3 regions of the Streptomyces sp. NPDC030245 genome follow, and region 3 is predicted to be linked to each of the others. Evidence: riboswitches for the same ligand, from Rfam matches in the RefSeq annotation. Region 3 holds a riboswitch; each other region holds the start of a gene.

Region 1 (7,683 bases), on a different contig from region 3:
TGTACAGAACGCCGGACCGCACCCCGGCGACCGGAAGAAGAGAGGCGAGCCATGAGTCAGCTGTCCGCCCGTCCGTCTGCCCGACACGTCCTGCCCGAGTTCACCGAACGCACCAGTTCGGGGGCGCGGACCATGGACCCGTACTCGAAGCTCCTCGAAGAGCGGATCGTCTTCCTCGGCGCGCCCGTCGACGCCACCTCGGCGAACGACGTGATGGCGCAGTTCATGCACCTGGAGCACCAGGCGCCGGACCGCGACATCTCGCTGTACATCAACTCCCCCGGCGGCTCGTTCAGCGCGATGACCGCGATCTACGACACGATGCGGTACGTCAGCTGCGACGTGGAGACGATCTGCCTGGGCCAGGCCGCGTCGGGCGCCGCCGTCCTGCTCGCCGCGGGCACCCCCGGAAAACGGTTCGCCCTGCCCGGCGCGCGCGTTCTGATCCACCAGCCGGCCGTCTCCGAACCGATCCACGGCCAGGCCACGGACCTGGCGATCCAGGCCGACGAACTTCTGCGCACCAGGCGGCAGTTGGAGGAGATGCTCGTACGGCACACGGGGCAGAGTCCGGAGCGGATCACCGCGGACGTCGAACGGGACAAGATCTTCGACGCGCCCGCGGCCCTGGAGTACGGGCTCGTGGACGGCATCATCCCGAGCCGCAAGGCCTCGCTCGCCGCCCGCGACCCGAGGTGAGCCACCGATGCTGCCGCCCGAACTGCCGCCCCTGCCCGCCCTCACCCGCGCCGAGGCGGAGTTGATCGACCGCTATCTCGAAGTCGTCGACCTGCTCGGCCGCATCAATCCGGCCCGCACCGAGCACACCTACCGCGGTCTGCGCGCCGCCCAGGCCCTGGTCGGCCGGGCGGTCGCGCTGCGGGACGCGCTCGCCCTCATGCACCAGCGGGGCGAGACTGAGATGCACACGCCCACGCTGGTCCGGGCGCTGCGCGTCCTCGATGGCGAGCGGCGGGCGGGACGACTCACCGTGCCGCCCCCGCAAGGCTCCTGAAATTCCGTCGGGCGCCCCCGCTTCCGACGCCCGGACGTCCGGGGCGACTTCGAAACGGACCAGTCGGGCTACCCCGGACGGCGTACCCACGCGTCCTTATCCGCACGGTCCGAAGTTGCGTCCGGCGAGTACAGCAGGGGCGGAATTATGCATTCCGCTGCTGGTCGAGCGGTCGTCAGAGAGGGCGGCGGAACGCCGAATTCGGCAGTGTCCACCTGAACAGGTCAGTCGTGAGTAGCCTCACAAAACACCGTTTCGACTCGGTTTTCGGACCTGTTTCGGGTCAAGATCCCTTCCGACGACAAGCCCCCGCCACAGCGGCGGGGCGGTCCGGGCGGACGCCGAGTCCTGCCGCCACCCGGATGACCGGTCGACATCTGTGCAACGGCAGGAGTGGAGGACCCAGGTACGACGGGCCCGTCCGGGAAGTCCGGACGACGCCCTTGGGGTTAAGCCGCAGAGCACGACGCGGCCGGGCATCTTCGCCTGCCCGAACCCGACAGGTCATCCTTCACAGGCGGCTGACGAAGGGTTGCGCATGACCGCGCTGAATCATGTTCCGTCGCTGCTCAGCAGGACGGGGGCCGCATCGGCCCTCACGCTCGCCGTCGTGGGCGGCACCGTCGTGGCCCCCGGGCTCACGGCGGAGGCCGAGGCAGCGACACACGGAACGAAGGCGCTCAAGATCGCGGCGTCCAAGAAGGGCTCCCCGTACGGCTACGGGGCGGCCGGACCCAACCGGTTCGACTGCTCGGGCCTGACGCTCTACTCGTTCAAGAAGACGGGCAAGAAGCTGCCTCGCACGGCCGCCGCGCAGTACAACAAGACCAAGCACATCTCCAGGTCCCAGCGGACCCGTGGTGATCTGGTGTTCTTCCACTCCGGACGGAACGTCTACCACGTCGGGATCTACGCGGGTAACAACCGCATCTGGCACGCTCCCAAGAGGGGGACCGTGGTGCGCCTGGAGAAGATCTGGTCCAACAGCGTCTGGTACGGCAGGGTGCGCTGACCGCACCGTCCAGCGCGGCACTCGCGGGCCCCGGCCGAACCGGTCAGCGGGCGTCGTCACGCGAGCCGCGCTGGACGGGTGGCTGCCAGGGCAGCGCGATCCACACGGTCTTGCCGCCCTCGTCGGTGGGGCTGACAGAGAGCCTGCCGCCGCACTCGGCCGCCAGCCAGCGGATGATGACCATGCCGCGGCCGTTGTCCTGCTGGACGGCCGCAGGGAGCCGCTTGGGGTAGCGGGGGTGGCTGTCGGTGACACCGATGCGCAGCTGCTCGTCACGGTCGAGCTCCAGGTCCACGGTGAAGGTGGGCGACTGGCCCAGGGTGTGCTGCACGGCGTTGGTGGTGAGTTCGGAGACGATCAGCCTGATCGTGTCGGCCACCTCGGCGTCGCCGGGCAGGCCCCATTCCGCGAGCACGCGGGAGACGAATTTCCGGGCGGCGGGGACCGAGACAGGATCGCTCGGCAGGGTGACGGAGGCTTCCTGGTGGTCTGCCATGGCGACGTTGTCCCTTTCCCACCGGGACCGGTCTCCGGCTCGCGGCGGATGACTCGAGGACAGTCCCGGACTGGTGCTTCGCGCCAGCCTGCCACTCCTTGGCCGGTCACGGGTGGCGATCCACCGAGATGTGCATATATCTGTCGCTCGAAGCGGTGAACTCTGCTAAGGCAGACCGTATTTGGGCGTGAGAGCGGTACTTCCTCTAATCTCGCGTACTGCCCTGCCCCGCCGCCGGGAGATCCGACGGCTCCGTCCGAAAGGAGACGGGCATGCAGTACGGCCCCGCGGTGCGCCGTCGTCAGCTCGGCGCCGCCCTGCGCGCCCTGCGCGCTCACGCGGGACTCACCAGCAGCGAGGCCGCGGCCAAGGTCGGCTGGCACCAGTCCAAGGTGAGCCGGATCGAAACGGGCCGCAGTGGCGTGAAAGCCGCCGACGTACGGCTGCTGATGGAGGCATATCAGGTCAAGGACCCGCAGCGCAGTGAGCTGCTCATCGCGTTCGCCGGCGCCGACGATCCCGGCGCGGGGCGCCATCACTGGTGGAAGGCCTATCGCGGTCTGCTGCCCGCCACCTACCGCGATTTCATCAGCCTGGAATCACAGGCCAGCTGGGTGCGCACGCTGGAGACGTCCGTGGTTCCCGGCCTGTTGCAGACCTCCGAGTACGCCCGCGCGGTGACCCGGGCCGCGCTCGGCGAGCTGCCGCAGGAGCAGGTCGACGCGCTGGTGGAGGTCCGGCTCGCCCGGCAGGACGTGCTGCGCGCGGATCCGCCGCTGCGGCTCAGCGTGGTCATGGACGAGGCGGTGCTGCGGCGGCCGGTGGGCGGGGCGCGGGTCTTCGCGGGGCAGTTGGTCCGGTTGAGGGAGGCGTCCCACATGCCTCACGTTCGACTTCAGGTGTTGCCGTTCGCCGCAGGCGAGCATGTGGGATTGATCGGCCCTTTCGTTATTTTTTCATTTCCGGACATTGCTGATCTGGATGTGGTTGTTCTCGACCATTTGACGAGTAGCCTCTACCTCGAACGGAAAGAAGACCTCCAGGCGTACACGGAGGCCTTCAACTCCCTTCAGGTACAGGCGCTCTCACCCGAGGACTCATCGGATTTCATCGCCGGGCTATGCGACGGCGCGTAAGGAGGCACTATGACCGCAATGCCTCGGTACGTACCTTCCAGCACGAGAATTCAAGGTGCGCGGTGGCAGCGCAGCAGCTACAGCAACGGAATGAACAACTGTGTCGAGACGGCCACCCTCGACTCGGAACCGCTGACCGGCCTGCGTGCCGTGCGTGATTCCAAGAACATCGCAGGGCCAGCCCTGCTCTTCTCCCCCGGCCCCTGGGAGTCGTTCCTCAACTGCCTCCACTGAGCGGCCCAGGCCCCTTGCGGGCCCGGCACGCCTCACCTGGGTGCACTGCGGCTGATCACCCGTACCGCACCGGCGATCTGTGCGTCGGTGAGATCGGCGCGGGCGGTCAGCCGCAGCCGTGAGATGCCGTCCGGCACCGACGGCGGCCGGAAACAGCCCACGGCGTACCCCTCCGCCCGGCAGTCGGCGGCCCACCGCACGGCCTGCTCCGGTGACGGCGCGCGGACGGAGACGACGGCGGCGTCGGGGCGTACCGCGGACAGGCCTTCGGCCGTGAGGCGGCGGTACAGCTCGGCCGCGACCTCGCGGGCCCGCGTCGCCCGGCCGGGCTCGCGGCGCAGCAGGCGCAGGGCCGCGAGGGCGGCGCCGGCCGCGGCGGGCGCGAGGCCCGTGTCGAAGATGAAGGTGCGGGCGGCGTTCACCAGGTGCTCGATGACCCTGGCGGGGCCCAGGACGGCGCCGCCCTGGCTGCCGAGGGACTTCGACAGGGTGAGGGTGACCACGGTGTCGCCCGCGCCCGCCAACCCCGCCGCGTACGGGGCGCCCCGGCCGCCGTCGCCGAGCACCCCGAGTCCATGGGCGTCGTCGACGATCAGCCCCGCGCCGAATTCCCGGCAGGCGGCGGCCAGTTCCGCGAGCGGCGCCATGTCGCCGTCGACCGAGAACACCGAGTCGGTCACCAGGACGGCGGGGCCGCTGTGCGCGTCCAGCGTTTTGCGGACGGCCTCGGGGTCGGCGTGCGGCACCACCTGCGTCGTCCCGCGCGCGAGCCGGCACCCGTCGATCAGGGACGCGTGGTTGCCCGCATCGGAGACGATCAGTGAGCCGTGGGGGGCGAGCGCGGTGACGGCGGCGAGGTTCGCCGCGTAGCCGGAGGAGAAGACGAGGGCCGCCTCGGCGCCGCAGAAGGCGGCGAGCTCACGCTCCAGTTCGGCGTGCAGCTCGGTGGTTCCCGTGACGAGCCGGGAGCCGGTGGCACCGCCGCCCCAGCGCCGGGCCGCGGCGGCCGCGCCCTCGGTGACCTCGGGGTGCCGGGTCAGGCCCAGGTAGTCGTTTCCCGCCAGGTCGATGAGGCCGTCCGGGCCGGCGGGGCGCGGGCGCAGGGTGCGGACAAGGCCGGCGTCCGCGCGCAGCCGCGCCTGCTCGTCGAGCCAGCCGAACGCGTCGCGCGGTGCGCGGCCGAGGGCGCCGTCCGGCGCTCTGTCCGGCGCGGTGGACGCGCCCGTCACGGGGTGCCTGTTTGTAGACATTGCACAGACCTTAGTCGTCGTGCCACCTGGCCAGGGTGTGGCAATACCCACACCTCAAACCGTTTCTGTTGTGCGAACTCTCCTTGGCCCGGCAGGCTGCCGTGCGTAAGGATCAGCGCCATGGACCTGCTGAACACGCTGGTGGACAAGGGGCTTCGGCGCGAACTGCCGACCCGTGAAGAGGCGCTGGCCGTCCTGGCCACCTCCGACGACGAACTCCTGGACGTAGTGGCCGCCGCCGGGAAGGTGCGGCGGCAGTGGTTCGGGCGACGGGTGAAACTCAACTATCTGGTCAACCTCAAGTCGGGCCTGTGTCCCGAGGACTGCTCGTACTGTTCGCAGCGCCTCGGCTCCAAGGCCGAGATCCTGAAGTACACCTGGCTGAAGCCCGACGAGGCCTCGCAGGCCGCGGCGGCCGGGGTCGCGGGCGGCGCCAAGCGGGTCTGTCTGGTGGCGAGCGGGCGCGGCCCGACGGACCGTGACGTCGACCGGGTCGCGCAGACCATCGCGGCCGTCAAGGAGCAGAACGAGGGCGTTGAGGTCTGTGCCTGCCTCGGTCTGCTCTCGGACGGCCAGGCGGAGCGGCTGCGGGGTGCGGGCGCCGACGCGTACAACCACAACCTCAACACCTCCGAGGCGACGTACGCGGACATCACCAAGACCCACACCTACGCCGACCGCGTGGACACCGTGCAGAAGGCGCACGCGGCGGGGCTCTCCGCCTGCTCGGGGCTGATCGCGGGCATGGGCGAGCGGGACGAGGACCTCGTCGACGTCGTCTTCTCGCTGCGCGAGCTCGACCCGGACTCGGTGCCGGTGAACTTCCTGATCCCCTTCGAGGGCACGCCGCTGGCCAAGGAGTGGAACCTCACGCCGCAGCGCTGTCTGCGCATCCTCGCGATGGTCCGGTTCGTCTGCCCGGACATCGAGGTGCGCATCGCGGGCGGCCGGGAGGTGCATCTGCGCTCGATGCAGCCGCTCGCCCTGAACATCGCCAACTCCATCTTCCTGGGCGACTACCTGACCAGCGAGGGCCAGGCCGGCAAGGCCGACCTGGAGATGATCGCGGACGCCGGGTTCGAGGTCGAGGGCACGGACCAGGTGACGCTGCCGCGGCACCGCGCCGAGGCGGCGGCCGCCGCGGCCGGTGGCTGTGGCTCGCACGACGGCGGCGGGTGCGGTCCGTGCGGGAGCTCCGAGCCGGCCGCCGCGCCCGCGGCACAGACCCCGGCCGCGGACGCGACCGGTTCCGGCGAGGCGCGCACGGACCTGGTGGCGGTACGCCGCCGGGGCGCGGGAACGGACCTGGCCCCCAATGCCTGACCTCTCCACGGCGGAGCTGCTCGCCCTCGACCGGCAGCACGTCTGGCACCCCTACGGGCCGATGCCGGGCCGCCAGGAACCCCTGGTCGTCGAGTCCGCGAGCGGCGTCCGGATGCGCATGGCGGGCGGCGGCGAGCTGATCGACGGCATGTCGTCCTGGTGGTCGGCGATCCACGGGTACAACCACCCCGTGCTCAACGACGCGGTCCGCGGCCAGCTGGACCGCATGAGCCACGTCATGTTCGGCGGGCTGACGCACGAGCCCGCCGTCGCGCTCGCCAAGCGCCTCGTCGACATCACACCCGACGGTCTGGAGCACGTCTTCCTCTCCGACTCGGGTTCCGTCGCGGTCGAGGTCGCGGTCAAGATGTGCCTCCAGCACTGGCGCTCGCTCGGCCGGCCCGAGAAGCGGCGGATGCTGACGTGGCGCGGCGGCTACCACGGCGACACCTGGCAGCCGATGGCCGTGTGCGACCCCAAGGGCGGTATGCACGAGCTGTGGCAGGGGGTGCTGCCGCAGCAGGTGTTCGCCGACGCGCCGCCCGGCGGGTTCGACGCGTACGAGGAGTCGTACGCCGAGCACCTCCATGAGCTCGTCGGGCGGCACGCCGACGAACTCGCCGCGGTGATCGTCGAGCCCGTGGTGCAGGGGGCCGGTGGGATGCGGTTCCACTCCCCCGGCTACCTGCGCGCTCTTCGGGAGGCGTGCGACGCCCATGACGTGCTCCTGGTGTTCGACGAGATCGCCACGGGCTTCGGCCGTACGGGCGCGCTGTTCGCGGCCGATCACGCGGGTGTCTCCCCCGATGTGATGTGCGTCGGCAAGGCGCTGACCGGCGGCTATCTGTCGATGGCCGCGACGCTCTGCACGGCGCGGGTCGCCGACGGCATCTCGCGGGGCGAGGTGCCGGTGCTGGCGCACGGGCCGACGTTCATGGGCAATCCGCTGGCGGCGGCGGTGGCCGGCGCCTCGATCGACCTGCTGCTCGGGCAGGACTGGCCGACCGAGGTCAAGCGCATCGAGTCGGGTCTGCGGGACGGCCTGGCCGAGGCCGCCGCGCTCCCCTCGGTGCGGGAGGTCCGCGTCCTCGGGGCGATCGGTGTCGTACAGCTGGACCATCCGGTGGACATGGCCGCGGCGACGCGTGCGGCGGTGCGCGAGGGCGTGTGGGTGCGGCCGTTCCGCGACCTGATCTACACGATGCCGCCGTTCGTCA
Region 2 (7,683 bases), on a different contig from region 3:
GCGACGGGCGCCCTGGGACGGCCTCGGCGATGGGCCTTCAGACGGCCTGTCGCACGTTCCCGCGGACCCACTCCACGATCGACGTGGTGGTGGCCCCGGGCGTGAAGATCTCCGCGACGCCCTTCTCCTTCAGCGGTGCGATGTCCGCCTCCGGGATGATGCCGCCACCGAACACCTTGATGTCCTCCGCGTCCCGTTCCTTCAAGAGCTCCAACACCCGCGCGAACAGCGTGTTGTGCGCTCCGGAGAGGATGGAGAGGCCGATCGCGTCGGCGTCCTCCTGGATCGCGGTGTCCACCACCTGCTCGGGCGTCTGGTGCAGCCCGGTGTAGATGACCTCCATACCGGCGTCGCGCAACGCCCGCGCGATCACCTTGGCCCCGCGATCGTGCCCGTCGAGCCCCGGCTTGGCGACCACCACGCGGATCGGCCCGGCTGCCACACCCATCACTGCCTCCATGTACCGATATCCGTAACCGACAACAGTCTGTCCCGGCACAGATACCCCGCGCCGCACCGGCCGGGGAAGTGAACGAACGTTATCCCCAGCATCGCGCAAGCGGCAGTTTCACGGTGGAGAGGGAGGGGGAAATCACACGTGGGACACGTTCGCTGCGCGCCCGTCCGTAACCCAGGGGTTCACGCTCCGCATCCGGACCAGGCGCGAGGGGAGCCGCAACGAGACGCCGGGCCACCGCGCCGGCAGCCGCACGGCGTGGTGACACCGCGCATCGGCGATGCAACGGGGGCAAGGAGTCACCGCAGAGCGGTGGCCGGGATCGCCATCGCACAGCCGACTCCTCGACCACGACTCCCCCTAGGGCACACGGGGGACAGAGCCTCCCTTCCGTGCGCCAAACGGGAGGTCGACGATGCCGGTCACCAAGGCTCACGCGGGGGCGCGCCCCTTTCGCCCGCTCGGTTCGCTGCTGCCGAAAATCCTCGGCCTGACCCCACTCCCGGCCCTCCCGTCTCTTCCATCCCTCCCGTCTCTCCCGTTTCTCCCCGCCCTGCCGGCCAAAGTGGCCGGGCTCTCCGTGGCCCTGCTGAAGGCGACCGCCCTGGAGCTGACGATCCTCGCGGGCCACGTGCTCCTCTACCCCTCCGGCATCGCCCAGGAGCGCAGGCCGGCCCCGGTCCAGCCACCCCCCGGCGCTCCCCGCCTGCCCCCGGACGGCAGGCCTCCGGTCCTACTCCTGCACGGCTTCATCGACAACCGCTCCGTCTTCGTACTGCTGCGCCGCGCGCTCTCCCAGCACGGCCGCCGGGTGGAGACCCTCAACTACTCCCCGCTGACCTGCGACATCCGCGTCGCCGCCGAATTACTCGGCCGCCACATCGAGGAGATCTGCGAGCGCACGGGACACGCCCGGGTCGACATCGTCGGACACAGCCTCGGCGGCCTGATCGCCCGCTATTACGTACAGCGGCTCGACGGTGACGCACGCGTGCGCACGCTGGTCACGCTCGGCACCCCGCACGCCGGCACCCGCGTCGTGCCGCTCGCCGACGCCCACCCGATCGTCCGGCAGATGCGTCCCGGCTCCGACGTGATCCAGGAACTCAAGGAGCCCGCACAGGGCTGCCGCACGCAGTTCGTGAGTTTCTGGAGCGACCTGGACCAGATCATGGACCCGCTGGAGACGGCCTGCGTCGACCACCCCGACCTGCTCGCGCAGAACGTCCGCGTGACCGGCATCGGGCATCTCGCGCTGCCGGTGCACCCCGCCGTCGCGAACGGCATACGCCAGGCACTCGACCTGGCGAATCCGGGAGCCGACGCCAAGAGCGCGCCGGGCGGACTGACGGTCGCCTGAACCGGACCGACCCCATCCGTCACTCCCCACCCCGCACCCCCGCACGCCCTCACTCCTATCGAACGAACCTCGAACGCAGAGCCAAGGCTGTGCCCACAGTCCCCCGAAAGACGGCCGAATGCCCGTTTCCTGAAACCGTGAAACCTGCCGAAGATTGTCGCGCCCGTATACCGCCGGGTACAGTCGCCGCACTGCTCCGCCCCTGCTGCCGAGGCGAAAGAGAAGTTGGTGAACGATCGTCACCCGTCGGGGAGCTCGACTCCCCCGTCCTCGGCACCCGGCGCCGACCAACCGCACTACCCGACGTACGACCAACAGAGCGCCGAGCACGGCGGCTACGGCTACGACACCTACTCCACCGGCACCTTCGCCGCCACCGGTTTCGACACCGGAAGCTTCGACACCGGTACTTTCGCCACCGACCCGCTCTTCGGTGACATGCCCGGCGCCGGGCAGGACACGGGCCAGTGGGCGACCACCACGGCCACCCCGGCCCCGCCGCAGCGGACGACGCTCGCCGAGGACCCGTACGCGGCGCAGTACTACGCCGAGACGTACGACACCGGCAGTTACGACACCGCCTCCATGTGGTCGACCGGTGGCTACCAGCAACTCGCCGACATCCCCTCGCAGCAGGGCCCCGACTCCACGGGCCAGTGGGACACCACCGCCTGGGACCGGACGCCGCAGGCCGGCGAGTGGGACACGCAGACTTTCGACACGAGCGCGTACGACCCGCAAGACCGGCATGACGAGGCCTCGCCGCACGAAGCGGAGCGCTCCGACCTCGACCAGTACGCGCTCGACGCCGACGCCGAAGCCGCGTACGGGACGGACTCCGAGGCGGTCGCCGCGGATCCCGGGAGCGCCGCTCCCCGCGCGTCCCGCGCCTCCCGCGGAAAGGGTGGCGGCGCCGACGGCGGCCGCTCCAGGACCCGCCGCCGGACCCCCGCCAAACGCTCCGCCCTGTTCACCGTCGCGGTGCCCTCGGCCTGCGTGATGGGCGTCGCCGGAGTGGCCGCCGCGTCGGTGGGCAACTTCGGCGGGGACGACGAGAAGAAGGAAGCGGCAGCGTCGGCTCCGGACACCGCGCCCGTGCAGCCCGCCGCCGCCAACAACCAGCTGGACACCCAGCTGGCCAATCTCTCCGCCGACGCCGGCGACTTCGCGGACCGCGCGAGCCGCACGCAGGAACGCATCGACCTCAAGGCCGAGAAGGTGGCCGCCCAGAAGAAGGCGGCGGCCGAGGCGGCGCGCAAGGAGCGGCTGCGCCCCAAGTTCGCCCTGCCGGTGAAACAGCACGGCCTCAGCGCGCAGTACGGCCAGGCGGGCGTCAACTGGATGTCGGCGCACTCCGGCATCGACTTCCCGGTGTCGTACGGCAGCGAGGTCTTCGCCGCGACCGACGGCACGGTGACGACCAAGTGGAACAGCGCCTACGGCAACATGGCGATCGTCACCGCGAAGGACGGCACGGAGACGTGGTACTGCCACCTCTCCACGCACAAGATCTCCAGCGGTCCCGTGAAGGCGGGCGAGACCATCGCCTTCTCAGGGAACTCCGGCAACTCCACAGGACCGCACCTGCACTTCGAGGTGCGGCCCGCCGGCGGCTCGGCGATCGACCCGCTGCCGTGGCTCCGCAGCCACGGCCTCGACCCGACGTAACGTAACTCCGGCCGCCGGCCTGCCGGTCAGAGCTTTTCCACCGGCGCGTACCTCAGCAGCAGGCGCTTGGGCTTGGGCTCTCCGAAGTCCACCGTCGCCTCGGCGTTCGCACCTGTCCCCTTCACTCCGACCACGGTCCCGAGGCCGAACTGGTCGTGCGTGACCCGGTCGCCGACGGCGAGCGACACCACCGGCTTCTCCGACGCGCGGCGCGTGGCGAAGCCCTGCGCCCCGCCGGAACGCGAGCGCGAGGAGGACAGCGTCGAGGCGATGCCCGCGGCGGGCCCGGACGACGCGGGCGCGCCCATCGAACCGGTCCGCTTCCAGTCCAGGTGCGTGTCCGGGATCTCCTCGAGGAAACGCGACGGCGGGTTGTACGACGGCTGGCCCCAGGCGCTGCGCATCGAGGACCGCGTCAGATAGAGCCGCTCACGCGCGCGTGTGATGCCCACGTAGGCGAGGCGGCGCTCCTCCTCCAGCTCCTTGACCTGTCCGAGGGCGCGCATGTGCGGGAAGACGCCGTCCTCCATGCCGGTCAGGAAGACGACGGGGAATTCGAGGCCCTTGGCGGTGTGCAGGGTCATGAGTGTGATGACTCCGGAGCCGTCGTCCTCCTCGTCGGGGATCTGGTCGGAGTCGGCGACCAGGGCGACGCGCTCCAGGAAGTCGGAGAGCGTACCGGCCGGGGCGGTCCCCTCCTCGCCCTCGGCGGCCGCGCTGTTGTCCTGCTCGAACTCCAGCGCCACGGCGGCGAGCTCCTGGAGGTTCTCGATGCGCGTCTCGTCCTGCGGGTCGGTCGATGCCTGCAACTCGGCGAGGTAACCGGTGCGTTCGAGCACGGCTTCCAGGACGACGGCCGGTCCTGCGCCGGACTCGACGATGGTCCGCAGCTCCTCCATGAGCGTGTTGAAACGCTTGACGGCGTTGGTGGAGCGGGCCGCCATTCCGTACGCCTCGTCGACGCGGCGCAGGGCCTGCGGGAAGGAGATCTTCTCGCGCTGCGAGAGCGCGTCGATCATGGCTTCGGCGCGGTCACCGATGCCCCTCTTCGGCACGTTCAGGATGCGGCGCAGCGGGACCGCGTCCTCGGGGTTGGCGAGAACGCGCAGGTAGGCCAGCACATCGCGGACCTCCTTGCGCTCGTAGAAGCGGACGCCGCCGACGACCTTGTAGGGCAGGCCGACGCGGATGAAGATCTCTTCGAAGACACGGGACTGGGCGTTCGTCCGGTAGAAGATCGCGACGTCGCCGGCCTTGGCCTCGCCCGCGTCGGTGAGGCGGTCGATCTCGTCGGCGACGAACTGGGCCTCGTCGTGCTCGGTGTCGGCGACGTATCCGGTGATGCGTGCGCCCTCGCCCTGGTTGGTCCAGAGGTTCTTGGGGCGGCGGCTCTCGTTCCGCTCGATGACCGCGTTGGCGGCGGTCAGGATCGTCTGCGTGGAGCGGTAGTTCTGCTCCAGGAGGATCGTCGTCGCGTCGGTGTAGTCCTCCTCGAACTGGAGGATGTTGCGGATCGTGGCGCCGCGGAAGGCGTAGATGGACTGGTCGGCGTCGCCCACCACGCACAGCTCCGCCGGGTCGTCCCCCTCGCCTCCGGAGGGGCCGACCAGCTCGCGCACCAGCGCGTACTGCGCGTGGTTCGTGTCCTGGTACTCGTCCACCATGACGTGCCGGAAACGGCGCCTGTAGTGCTCGGCGACGTCCGGGAAGGCGCGCAGCAGGTGGACCGTCGTCATGATCAGGTCGTCGAAGTCCAGCGCGTTCGCCTCGCGGAGGCGCGACTGGTACATGGCGTAGGCCTGGGCGAGGGTCTTCTCGAAGCCGTCGGCAGCCTGACCTGCGAAGTCCTCTTCGTCAATCAGCTCGTTCTTCAGGTTCGAGATCTTGGCGCTGAACGACTTCGGCGGGAACTTCTTCGGGTCGAGGTCCAGGTCGCGGCAGACCAGGGCCATGAGGCGCTTGGAGTCCGCGGCGTCGTAGATCGAGAAGGAGGAGGTGAAGCCCAGCTTCTTGTACTCGCGGCGGAGGATGCGGACGCAGGCGCTGTGGAAGGTGGACACCCACATCGCGTTCGCCCGGGGGCCGACGAGCTGCTCGACGCGCTCCTTCATCTCGCCCGCGGCCTTGTTCGTGAAGGTGATCGCGAGGATCTGGCCGGGGTGCACGCCGCGCTCGGCGAGGAGGTACGCGATGCGGTGGGTCAGCACACGGGTCTTGCCGGAGCCGGCGCCGGCCACGATGAGCAGGGGGGAGCCGGCGTGCACGACGGCCGCGCGCTGGTTCTCGTTCAGCCCGTCGAGGAGCGACGCCGGGTCGATGACCGGGCGCGGGGCGCCGTCGCGGTAGTGCGACTCCCGGGTCATGGGCGCGTCGAACTTCCCGTCGAACAAATCGTCCGGAATGGGCTCCGGAGCGCTGTCCTCGGGCGGCGGCGGAGGCGCTTCGTCCGCGGCCCGGGAGGGCTGCAGGTCCGCCAGGAAGCTGTCATCAAAGAGGCTGCTCATCGCCTCCCGAGTCTAGGCGGCCCCACTGACAACCCGCTGCGGTTCCGGACACACCCCGGCCTTCCTACGCCTCTTCCTACGCCGCGCTCGCACGCGATCACACTCCGCTACGCCTCCACCCCCTCGCCGCCCTGCCCGCATCAAGGGCCTCGTAAAGTCACGAAAATGTATCGGGCATATCGAACATCAACCTTCACAGGAGTGACACGGGTTGGCTAGCGTGCCCGGCGGGCCACTCGCCCCCCACCGGCGAACCCCGCCGGGAACGGGTGGCCTCCGCCGAGTCCGACGTGTTCGGAGCCGGGGACCCACCAGAACCTTGGGGTGAATCGGTCCCGTACGAAGTACGGGACTGTAGGGCAGCCTTCCGAACCACCCGCCCGAACCCGACAGCTAACCCGGTAGGCGGTCTACGGAAGGAGTCGCCTCCCTTGGCGTCGCACCGCAAGCCGCGGACCCGTACAACCGGCATACGCACGGCCCCCGCCATCGGCATCACGACGGCAGCCCTCACCTCCGTCGCCCTCCTGGCACAGAGCGCGCAGGCGGCGCCCTCCGCGCCGACGAAGCCCAGCCTCGAAGAGGTCCAGAAGAAGGTCGACGAGCTCTACCAGCAGGCCGGCGTGGCCACCCAGAAGTACAACTCGGTCAAGGAGCGCACCGACAAGCAGCGCAAGAAGGTCGACCGCCTGCTCGACGACGTGGCCAGGCGCACGGATGAGCTGAACGACGCACGCGAGGAGCTGGGCTCGTTCGCCGCTGCCCAGTACCGCACGGGTGCCGTCTCGGAGACGGCCGCGATGATGCTCGCCGACGACCCGCAGGGCTACTTCGACCAGAACCACCTGGCGGACCGGCTGACCTCGCGGCAGAAGAAGGCGGTCGACGACTACCAGGCGCAGCAGGCGTCGGCGACCGAGCAGCGTACGAAGGCCGCGAAGAGCCTCAAGACGCTGAGCGACTCCCGGGACGACCTCAGGACGAGCAAGCGGACCGTCCAGAAGAAGCTGGGCGACGCGCGTGAGCTCCTTTCGAAGCTGACCGCCGAGGAGAAGGCGCGGCTCGCGGAGATCGAGCGGAAGAAGAAGCAGGAGGCCAAGCGCAAGGCCGAGAAGCTGGCCCGCGAGCAGGCCGCGGAGGCGGAGCGCGAGCGGAAGGCCGAGGAGGCGGCGCAGCGGGAGAAGGAGCGGGAGGCCGACCAGGGCTCTGGTTCCGGATCCGGCTCCGGTTCTGGTTCTGGTTCCGACGCGGGCTCGGGTTCGGACTCCGGTTCCGGCTCCGGCTCCGGAAGCACCGACGGCAGCTACGCCACCAAGGCCGCGAAGGTCATCGATTTTGCGGAGGGTCAGATCGGCAAGCCGTACGTCTGGGGCGCCACCGGCCCCGACTCCTACGACTGCTCCGGACTCACCCAGGACGCCTGGAAGGCCGCGGGGATCTCCCTGCCGCGCACCACATGGGACCAGGTCAAGGTCGGCACGACCGTGAAGACCGCCGATGCCAAGCCGGGTGACCTTGTGTTCTTCTACGACGACATCAGTCACGTGGGGATCTACATCGGCAACGGCAAGATGATCCACGCCCCGAAGCCGGGCGCGAACGTCCGCGTCGAGTCGATCTATTACATGCCGATCCACAGCGTGGTACGCCCCGCTTGAGAACGAAGGCCCCTCGCAGCAGCGAGACGCCCCCTC
Region 3 (7,683 bases):
ATCGTGCGCTGCCAGGCCGGCGGCAGCGGCGGCGAGGACCTGCTCGGCCGTGACGACGCCGACCTCGTCGCGCTCGCCGCCGCCGAACTCGCCGAGGTCACCGGGATCACCGGCACGCCGCTGGCCTCCCGGGTGAACCGGTGGGAGGCGGCGGTGCCGCAGTACACCGTCGGGCACCTGGAGCGGGTGGCGCGCATCCGCGCGGACGTCGCCTCCCGGCCCGGCCTGGCGGTGTGCGGCGCCGCCTACGACGGGGTCGGGGTGGGCCAGTGCGTGGCCAGCGCCCTCAAGGCCGCCGAGGAGATCCTCGGCGGCCTGCGCACGGCTGCCCCCGCTCCCTCGGCATGAGCCGCCCCGCACCCCGCCCGCAGCACCGGACCCCCGCCCAGGGAGGCTGACATGTCGATGCCCCAGGACGCCGTGAGCACCGTCGACTTCTGGTTCGACCCGCAGTGCCCGTGGGCGTGGATCGCCTCGCGGTGGATCAACGAGGTGGAAGGGCAGCGGCCCCTCACCGTGCGCTGGCACGTGATGAGCCTGGCCGTCCTCAACGAGGGCCGCGACGTGCCGCACAAGTACCGCGCCGGGCTGGGTTTCGGGCCGGTGCGGGTGTGCATGGCCGCCGAGCAGAAGTACGGTCCCGAGGTGCTGGGCCGGCTCTACACCGAACTGGGCACCCGCTACCACCACGACAAGGCGCCCAAGGACCGGGCCACCCTGCGGGCCGCGCTGGAGGCGGCCGGTCTGGCGGGGGAGCTGGCCGCGGCGATGGACTCCACCGAGTACGACACGGCGCTGCGCGCCTCGCACCGCGCCGGCATGGACCGGGTCGGCTACGACGTGGGCACCCCGGTGATCGCCGTGGACGGCAACGCGTTCTTCGGCCCGGTGGTCACGCCCGTCCCGCGGGGCGAGGCCGCGGCCAAGCTGTGGGACGGCGTGCTGCTGGTCACCGCGACGGACGGGTTCTTCGAGCTCAAGCGCACCCGGGACCGCAAGCCGGCCTTCGACTGACCGGGGCCGTCCGGCGGCCCGCGCCCCGCTCCTGCGCGGGCCGCCTGACGCTGCGCCACACGGATGGCGCCGATCCCCGCCCCCGCGGCGCCCGCCCCCGTCAGGATGTGACCCAGCACGGTCACCGCACGCACACAGGCGGCCGTCGCGCCGTGCGCCGAGACACGTCGACAGGAGCAGATGATGAAGTTCCGAACCTACGTCGAGCCGCCCGAGCCCATGCGGGGCCTGGAAGTTCCCGCAGAGGTCGTGGAGAAGCTCGACGGAGGCAAACGGCCGGCCGTGACCATCACGGTCAACGGGCACTCCTGGAACAGCCGGCTCGCGATCATGCGGGGCCGCCATCTGATCGGCTTCAGCAAGGCCAACCGGGAGGCCGCCGGGGTGGAGACCGGTGAGGAGGTCGAGGTGGAACTCGTCCTGGACACCGAGCCCCGCGTCCTGGTCGAACCGGACGACTTCGTCCGGGCCCTGGACGCCGACCCGATCGCCCGCAAGGTCTACGACCGGTTGTCGCCCAGCCGCAAGAGGGCGCACGTGCACGCCATCGAGAGCGCGAAGAAGCCCGAGACGCGCCAACGGCGGATCGACAAGGCGGTGGCGGCGCTGCGCGACGAGGCGTTCGCCTGACCACACCGCCCGCACCCACTCCCCTCCCTTCCCCTGCGCCCGCTTCCCCGCGGGCGCTCTCCCGCGTACGCGCATGTGACAGGCTCATGGCATTCTCTGACGGTCGTGGCGCCACGCGCGCCACTCCCGCCTGCCCCTTTCACCAAGAACCAAGAACCACAGGATCAGGAAACACAGAGAACACATGAGCACTCAGCGCACCACCCCGTACCGCCGGCGCATCGGCCTCGCGGCTCTTGCCACCGTCACCGCCCTCTCGCTGGCCGCGTGCGGCGGTGGGTCGGGCAAGAAGAGCAGGTCCGGTGGCGGGGCCGGCGGGGCCTCGGAGGCGGGTCAGGCGCCCAAGAACCTCAAGCTCGGGCAGGCCGGGCCGGTGCAGGAGATAACCAAGTACAAGAAGACCGGCAAGTTCTCCCTCACGCCGACGAAGGTCACCCTGGGCAAGCCGGCCGACCTCGACGAGCTGAACGACCAGAAGAAGTACAAGGACCTGAAGGTCGCCTGGATCTATGTGAAGGCCCAGCACGTGGGCGGTTCCGCGGTCAAGGAGCCGATGGTGATGAGCGACGTGAGCGGCGAGACCTCCGCGGGCGCGCCCGCCACGAAGTTCATCCTCATCGGCGACCTCTCCAGCCGGCCCGCCGACTGCGTCGGCAATGACGGCAACAAGAGCCTGGAGGGCGACGACATCTGGAAGAAGGGCGAGACGCGCACCGTGTGCGAGCCCTACCTCATCCCCGCCGACGCCACGCTGAAGGCGGTGACGTACTCGCAGGGGTACTACAAGGAGCCGCTCAAGTGGGCCGTGCGGTAGCACGGCGGGGCCCGTTCGGGTGGAGAGGGCGGGCTCAGCCGTTACCCGGCCCCGCTGCCGCGGCAGGTGACATGGCGACAGTACCTGCATGTTCCTCGGCAGCCGCAGCGGTGCGGTGGTGAGGAGGGATACGTCCCGTCCCGCCACCGCGCCGTGCTCCGGGCGGCAGATGGCAGGGGCCGGGCGGCAGATGGCAGGTGCCGGCCACGGAAGGCAAGGACCCGATGACTGATGCCACGGTCCCGGGCGGGCGTGCGGTGCTGCTGGACCGTCTGCGGGCCGCCGCGGCGGCTTCGGCCGCGCAGGGTGAGTGCTGGCCCGTGCTGCTCGCCGACCTGCTCGGCGGCATGGGAGCCACCTGGCGGGAGTCGGCCGAGGTGTGCGCCGACGCCGCGTGGCAGGCGCGCGCCATGGGGCGCAGCGCGCTGCTGCTGCTGGAACCGCAGGACATCGCCCGGTACGACGAGCCGACCGCGGCGCGCGCCCTGCGCCACCTCTACCTCAACAGCCTGCGCTACGACTTCCGCCGGCACGGCATCGAGGAGCTCTTCGACACCCTGGCCGCGCACGGCGGAGGTGAACTCGACTGCTACTCACGGGCGTTGTGGGCCTTCGCCCTGCTCGCCCGGTCCGACAGCAGCGGATACCCGCTCATGGACGAGGTGCTGGCGCAGGCCGGTGACCATGCCAAGACGCTGCATGTCCTGTTGCACGGGCTGTGGCTGGCCCATGGCCTGGCCGGCCGCGAACAAGCCATGCTGCACATCCTGGGCCAGGCGGCGTTCGCCGACCGGAGCGACCCGATCGCGCTGTTCCGCGAGGCGACGGCTCACCGCGGCCTGGGCCACTACACGCAGGCGCTGGCGGCCATCGACGAGGCCGTGGAGCACCTGTCGCCGGCGGCGGTGACCATCCATGACGACCTCGCCCGCGAACGCTCCCTGATCATCGCCATGCACGAGCTGGGGCGTCCGGCACAGTCGTGAAAGGCTGGACGCATGAGGGGCGGACGGGACGAGAACCCGGAACTGTGGACGTTCCTGGAAGCACTGCACGAGGGTCAGGTCCTTTCCGGCACCGTCGCGGCGATCGAGCGGTTCGGCGTCTTCGTGGCGTTGGACGACGGCCCCGATCACCCGGTCTTTCCCGGCGTCGGGTTCGTCACCATCCCCGAACTGTCCTGGCGGCGCGTCGCAACGGCCTTTGACGTCGTGCAGGTCGGACAGCGCGTGTCGGGCGAGTTCCTGCAGTTCGACACGTGGAACCTGGAGGCCAGACTGTCCTTGCGGGCGATGCGGCCGGACCCCTTCCAGGTATTCGCCGACAGCATCTCGGTGGGACAGAAACTGCACGGACGGGTCACCAAGCTGGTCCCCATCGGCGCCTTCGTGCAGGTCGCCGACGGCATCGAGGGACTGGTCCACCTGCGGGAGCTGTCCTGGACGCCCGTGCGGACCCCGTCGGATGCCGCCCGGGTGGGCGACGAGGTCACGGTGGTCGTCACCGAGATCGACCGGGAGCGGCGCAGGCTGGCCCTGTCCCGGCGGCAGGGCCCACCCGAGCGTCAGTAATCCTTGGTGACAGCAGGCGGCGGGTCAGTCGAGGCAGAACTCGTTGCCCTCGATGTCCTGCATCACGATGCACGACTCGTTGTCCTCGTCGGCGGCCAGCAGCCGCACGCGCACCGCGCCGAGCGCGACCAGGCGGGCGCATTCGGCCTCGAGCACGGCCAGGCGTTCCTCCCCCACCAGTCCGGTGCCGGCCCGCACGTCCAGGTGCACCCGGTTCTTGGCGGTCTTGCCCTCGGGCACGCGCTGGAAGAACAGGCGCGGGCCCACCCCGGTGGGATCGACGCAGGCGGCCCATGCGCCCCGCTCCTCGGCGGGCTGGGTGCGGTGGAAGTCCTCCCACGTGGCGAAGCCCTGCGGGGGCGACGGCAGGACATAGCCCAGCACCTCGCACCAGAAGCGGGCCACGCGCTCGGGTTCCGCGCAGTCGAAGGTGACTTGGAACTGCTTGATCGTTGACATCGGCGCACGATAGCAGGGGGCTGCGCCGCTCATCTTCCGGCAGGGTGGGCGCAGTTGCCGGGCGGGCGGCGGGCCTGCCCGGTCCGCGGAGGCGGCCCCGAATGGGAAAGGGAAATCCTGCGGCTGCCCCTCTTTTTTTCTGGGCAGGCGTCACTTTCTTTGACCGGCTTGCCGTTCCGCCTGCCCGCATGGAAAAGGCGGCGGGCACCCGAACCCCCACAGGCCCGCACCGGAAGCGTTATTGACGCGGTGTCCGCTTTCGGAGCCGCGGCGGCCGTGATGCCGCTTCTCCTCCCGGGAGCGGAACCCGCCAGGTCGACACCGGCACCGGCACCGGCACCGGCACCGGCACCGATATGACCGTTCTGGGACGAAAAGCAACCTTTGCGTGTGTCCGGATTCAACCGAATACTTCCCCCTTAAGCCTTTAGCGGCTTACGTGGACTTTGCCTGCACTGCGGGGCACTTGAGGGAAATACCGCCCTCTGCTGCCCGGCCGCGCCGCGCCCCACCCAGTGAAATGCGTCACGCCATACGGGCCACAGTGCCGCGAGCCGCTGAGTGCGTTTTCGTTCTGCGCAAAGAGAGTTGGGTTTTTGATCAAAGAGGGGGTGAGTTCCGGTCGCCCGGTACAAGGGCCCGTGCATTCCGCTCACCCGAATTCCGGCCTTGTTCCGCACCGGCTTTCTCGCCTAACGTCACCGTCAATCCGGATGGAACGCCGAATCCTGCCGCTGTCCGGAAACTCTCCCACCCACACTCACTCACTTACGCACGGCAGGAGCGGGGGACCCAGGTAAGCCGCCGATCCCGGTTCCGGGACGGCTCGGGGTGAAGTCGCATGTCCTGCGACCGGACATCTCCCGTCCGAACCCGACAGCTCACCCCGCAGGCGACGGAGAGGAATGCGTCATGCCCGCAAAGGGTAAGCACCGCCGCCCCAAGTCCAGCTCGCTCACCCGGGGCATCGCCGCCGCGGGCACCGGCGGCGCCGTGCTCGTTCTCCCGGTGCTCGGTGCCACCACGGCCGCCGCCGCACCGGCCACCCCGGCCGCCAAGCCCGCCGCCGCCCCCAAGACCTATGTCGTCGTCGCGGGTGACTCCCTGGCCGAGATCGCCCAGGAGCACTCCGTGAGCGGCGGCTGGCAGAAGCTGTACCAGGACAACCGCGGTGTCCTCGGCGACGACCCGAAGCTGATCCACCCCGGCATCAAGCTCACCCTGGGCGCCAAGGCCCCGGCCGCCCCCGAGCGGGCGGACCGGTCCGAGCGCGGCACCGCCGCCGAGCCCGCCGCGGTGAAGAAGTCCTACGCCAACAACCTCGACGGCTGGATCCGGCAGTCGCTCGACATCATGGCCCAGCACGGCATCCCCGGCACCTACGAGGGCATCCACCGCAACATCATGCGGGAGTCCTCCGGCAACCCGATGGCCATCAACAACTGGGACATCAACGCCGCCGCCGGCACCCCCTCCAAGGGACTCCTCCAGGTCATCGGCCCCACGTTCTCCGCCTACCACGTGCCCGGCACCTCGACGGACAGCTACGACCCGGTCGCCAACATCACCGCCGCCTGCAACTACGCGGCCGACCGCTACGGCTCCATCGACAACGTGAACGGCCCCTACTAGACCGCACACCCCACACCCCCTCCCCGGTCGGTGATGAGCCCCGGAACGCATGGCGTTCCGGGGCTCATCGGCGTAGTGGAGCCGCCGCCCATGTCAGTGGATCTGTGCAAACGCAGGTCAGTTCGGAGCCCACTCAAGGAGAATGGGCCGCTCCGGTTGTCCGTACTATCGCCGTGTCAGGGCATCTGTGTACTGAATATGGCTGTCACCCCGCAGGCCAGGGCCCCAACCCCGGTCTCGGGAAGCACACATGTGCAGCAGGCTCTCCAACTCCGGCCGCAGGTCCGGGAAAGGTTGTGCGCCCCATGTCCGAGAACGTCTCCGCCACCGAACTGACATCGCAGTACACCGCTCAAGTCCGTGCCGACCTCGAACGCAACACCAAGGAGCAGCAGCGCCTCGGTGCGGAAATCGCCTCGCTCCAGGAGCAGTTGGCGGCCCATCAGCGTGACCACGCGGTGCTGGTCAGCATCCAGCAGGCGCTCGGGGGTGAGGTGCCGGCCTCCGCGCAGCCCGCCGCCGTGGAGGAGCGGGCCGCGGTGCCCGCCCCCCGCACGGAGAAGAAGTCGGCGCAGAAGAAGTCCTCCGGCGCCGCCGCGGCAAGCAAGCGGGCCGGGGTCACCAAGGCCGCTCCCCAGAAGACGGCCCCGGGCAAGGCCGCCGCGAAGAGCGCGGACAAGAACGCGGGCAAGGGCGCCGGAAAGGCAACGGCGAAGAGTTCCGGCAAGGGGGCCGGCAAGAGCGAGGCCGCCAAGCCCGCCAAGCCGGCGCAGCCCACGCTGGTCGAGCTGATCCGCGGGCACCTGGCCGAGCAGAGCGAGCCGCGCTCGGCGGCGGAGATCGCCACGGCCCTGGGCCGGGCCCACCCGCAGCGCAACGTCAAGACGACCGTGGTGCGCACCACGCTCGAAGGGCTGGTGGCCAAGAGCCAGGCCCAGCGCAGCAAGCAGGGCACGTCCGTCTTCTACACCGCCGGTTCGGCGCCGGTGCCCGCGCAGGCCACTCCGGCCAAGGCCGAGCAGCAGGACAAGCAGCAGGGTGAGGAGCCGGGCGCGGAGCCGGCCAAGGCGCGGGGTGAGGAGCAGGCCGCCGCCGCTGCCGGCGCGTGAGACCGCGGCGGCACACCTGTGCCGGTCACCGGCCGGTCGCCGGGCCGGCGGGCGGGTGAGGGCAGGTGGATGACAGGCAGGTCAGTCGGACTGGCCTGCCTGCCGCCTGTTGTCGACTGCCACGCCTGCTGCCTGCTGCCGGGAAGCACGGCGCGGCGGGACGCGGCGGGGCGGGACGCTGCGGGGCGGGGCGGGAATGGGGCGCCCGGACGGCGCAGTACATGTGTCCCCCAAGAAGTCGTGGGGTACCCGTCGTCTCGCGATAGCGCCCCTGCCGCGTGCCACGCACGGCTGTGTGTGGCACGGTCCCGTCTCGAACGATCGGAATCCAGTGAGCGAGAAGAAGAACCCCGTGTCGGCCGCCGCGGAGAAGGCTGTGGAGAAGGTCCAGAACGCCATGCGGTCCGGAAACGAGATTCCCGGTGCTCCGGGCCCGGAGGCGGTGCCGGTGGAG

The links. Region 3 has a riboswitch for cyclic di-AMP ahead of ACZ4Z4_RS26870 (transglycosylase SLT domain-containing protein). Riboswitches for the same ligand answer to the same signal wherever they lie in the genome.
Region 1: another riboswitch for cyclic di-AMP. It lies ahead of ACZ4Z4_RS33005 (C40 family peptidase); the one in region 3 lies ahead of ACZ4Z4_RS26870 (transglycosylase SLT domain-containing protein).
Region 2: another riboswitch for cyclic di-AMP. It lies ahead of ACZ4Z4_RS28815 (C40 family peptidase); the one in region 3 lies ahead of ACZ4Z4_RS26870 (transglycosylase SLT domain-containing protein).

Annotation. Positions count from the first base shown of each region.
Region 1 is NZ_JBVICF010000015.1:13,405-21,087, forward strand. Features, by position in the region: gene ACZ4Z4_RS32995 (ATP-dependent Clp protease proteolytic subunit) at 52-699, shown strand; gene ACZ4Z4_RS33000 (hypothetical protein) at 707-1,015, shown strand; cyclic di-AMP (ydaO/yuaA leader) riboswitch at 1,374-1,550, shown strand; gene ACZ4Z4_RS33005 (C40 family peptidase) at 1,554-2,027, shown strand; gene ACZ4Z4_RS33010 (ATP-binding protein) at 2,071-2,523, opposite strand; gene ACZ4Z4_RS33015 (helix-turn-helix domain-containing protein) at 2,796-3,659, shown strand; gene ACZ4Z4_RS33020 (DUF397 domain-containing protein) at 3,669-3,893, shown strand; gene ACZ4Z4_RS33025 (8-amino-7-oxononanoate synthase) at 3,926-5,143, opposite strand; gene bioB (biotin synthase BioB) at 5,264-6,466, shown strand; gene ACZ4Z4_RS33035 (adenosylmethionine--8-amino-7-oxononanoate transaminase) at 6,459-7,683, shown strand, end outside.
Region 2 is NZ_JBVICF010000011.1:314,120-321,802, forward strand. Features, by position in the region: gene ACZ4Z4_RS28795 (cobalamin B12-binding domain-containing protein) at 38-448, opposite strand; gene ACZ4Z4_RS28800 (lipase family alpha/beta hydrolase) at 873-1,817, shown strand; gene ACZ4Z4_RS28805 (M23 family metallopeptidase) at 2,046-3,485, shown strand; gene pcrA (DNA helicase PcrA) at 3,512-5,989, opposite strand; cyclic di-AMP (ydaO/yuaA leader) riboswitch at 6,257-6,412, shown strand; gene ACZ4Z4_RS28815 (C40 family peptidase) at 6,421-7,647, shown strand.
Region 3 is NZ_JBVICF010000010.1:327,427-335,109, forward strand. Features, by position in the region: gene hemG (protoporphyrinogen oxidase) at 1-348, shown strand, start outside; gene ACZ4Z4_RS26840 (mycothiol-dependent nitroreductase Rv2466c family protein) at 406-1,014, shown strand; gene ACZ4Z4_RS26845 (YdeI/OmpD-associated family protein) at 1,195-1,644, shown strand; gene ACZ4Z4_RS26850 (hypothetical protein) at 1,829-2,458, shown strand; gene ACZ4Z4_RS26855 (hypothetical protein) at 2,683-3,444, shown strand; gene ACZ4Z4_RS26860 (S1 RNA-binding domain-containing protein) at 3,457-4,029, shown strand; gene ACZ4Z4_RS26865 (VOC family protein) at 4,054-4,488, opposite strand; cyclic di-AMP (ydaO/yuaA leader) riboswitch at 5,244-5,398, shown strand; gene ACZ4Z4_RS26870 (transglycosylase SLT domain-containing protein) at 5,401-6,120, shown strand; gene ACZ4Z4_RS26875 (hypothetical protein) at 6,426-7,229, shown strand; gene ACZ4Z4_RS26880 (catalase) at 7,561-7,683, shown strand, end outside.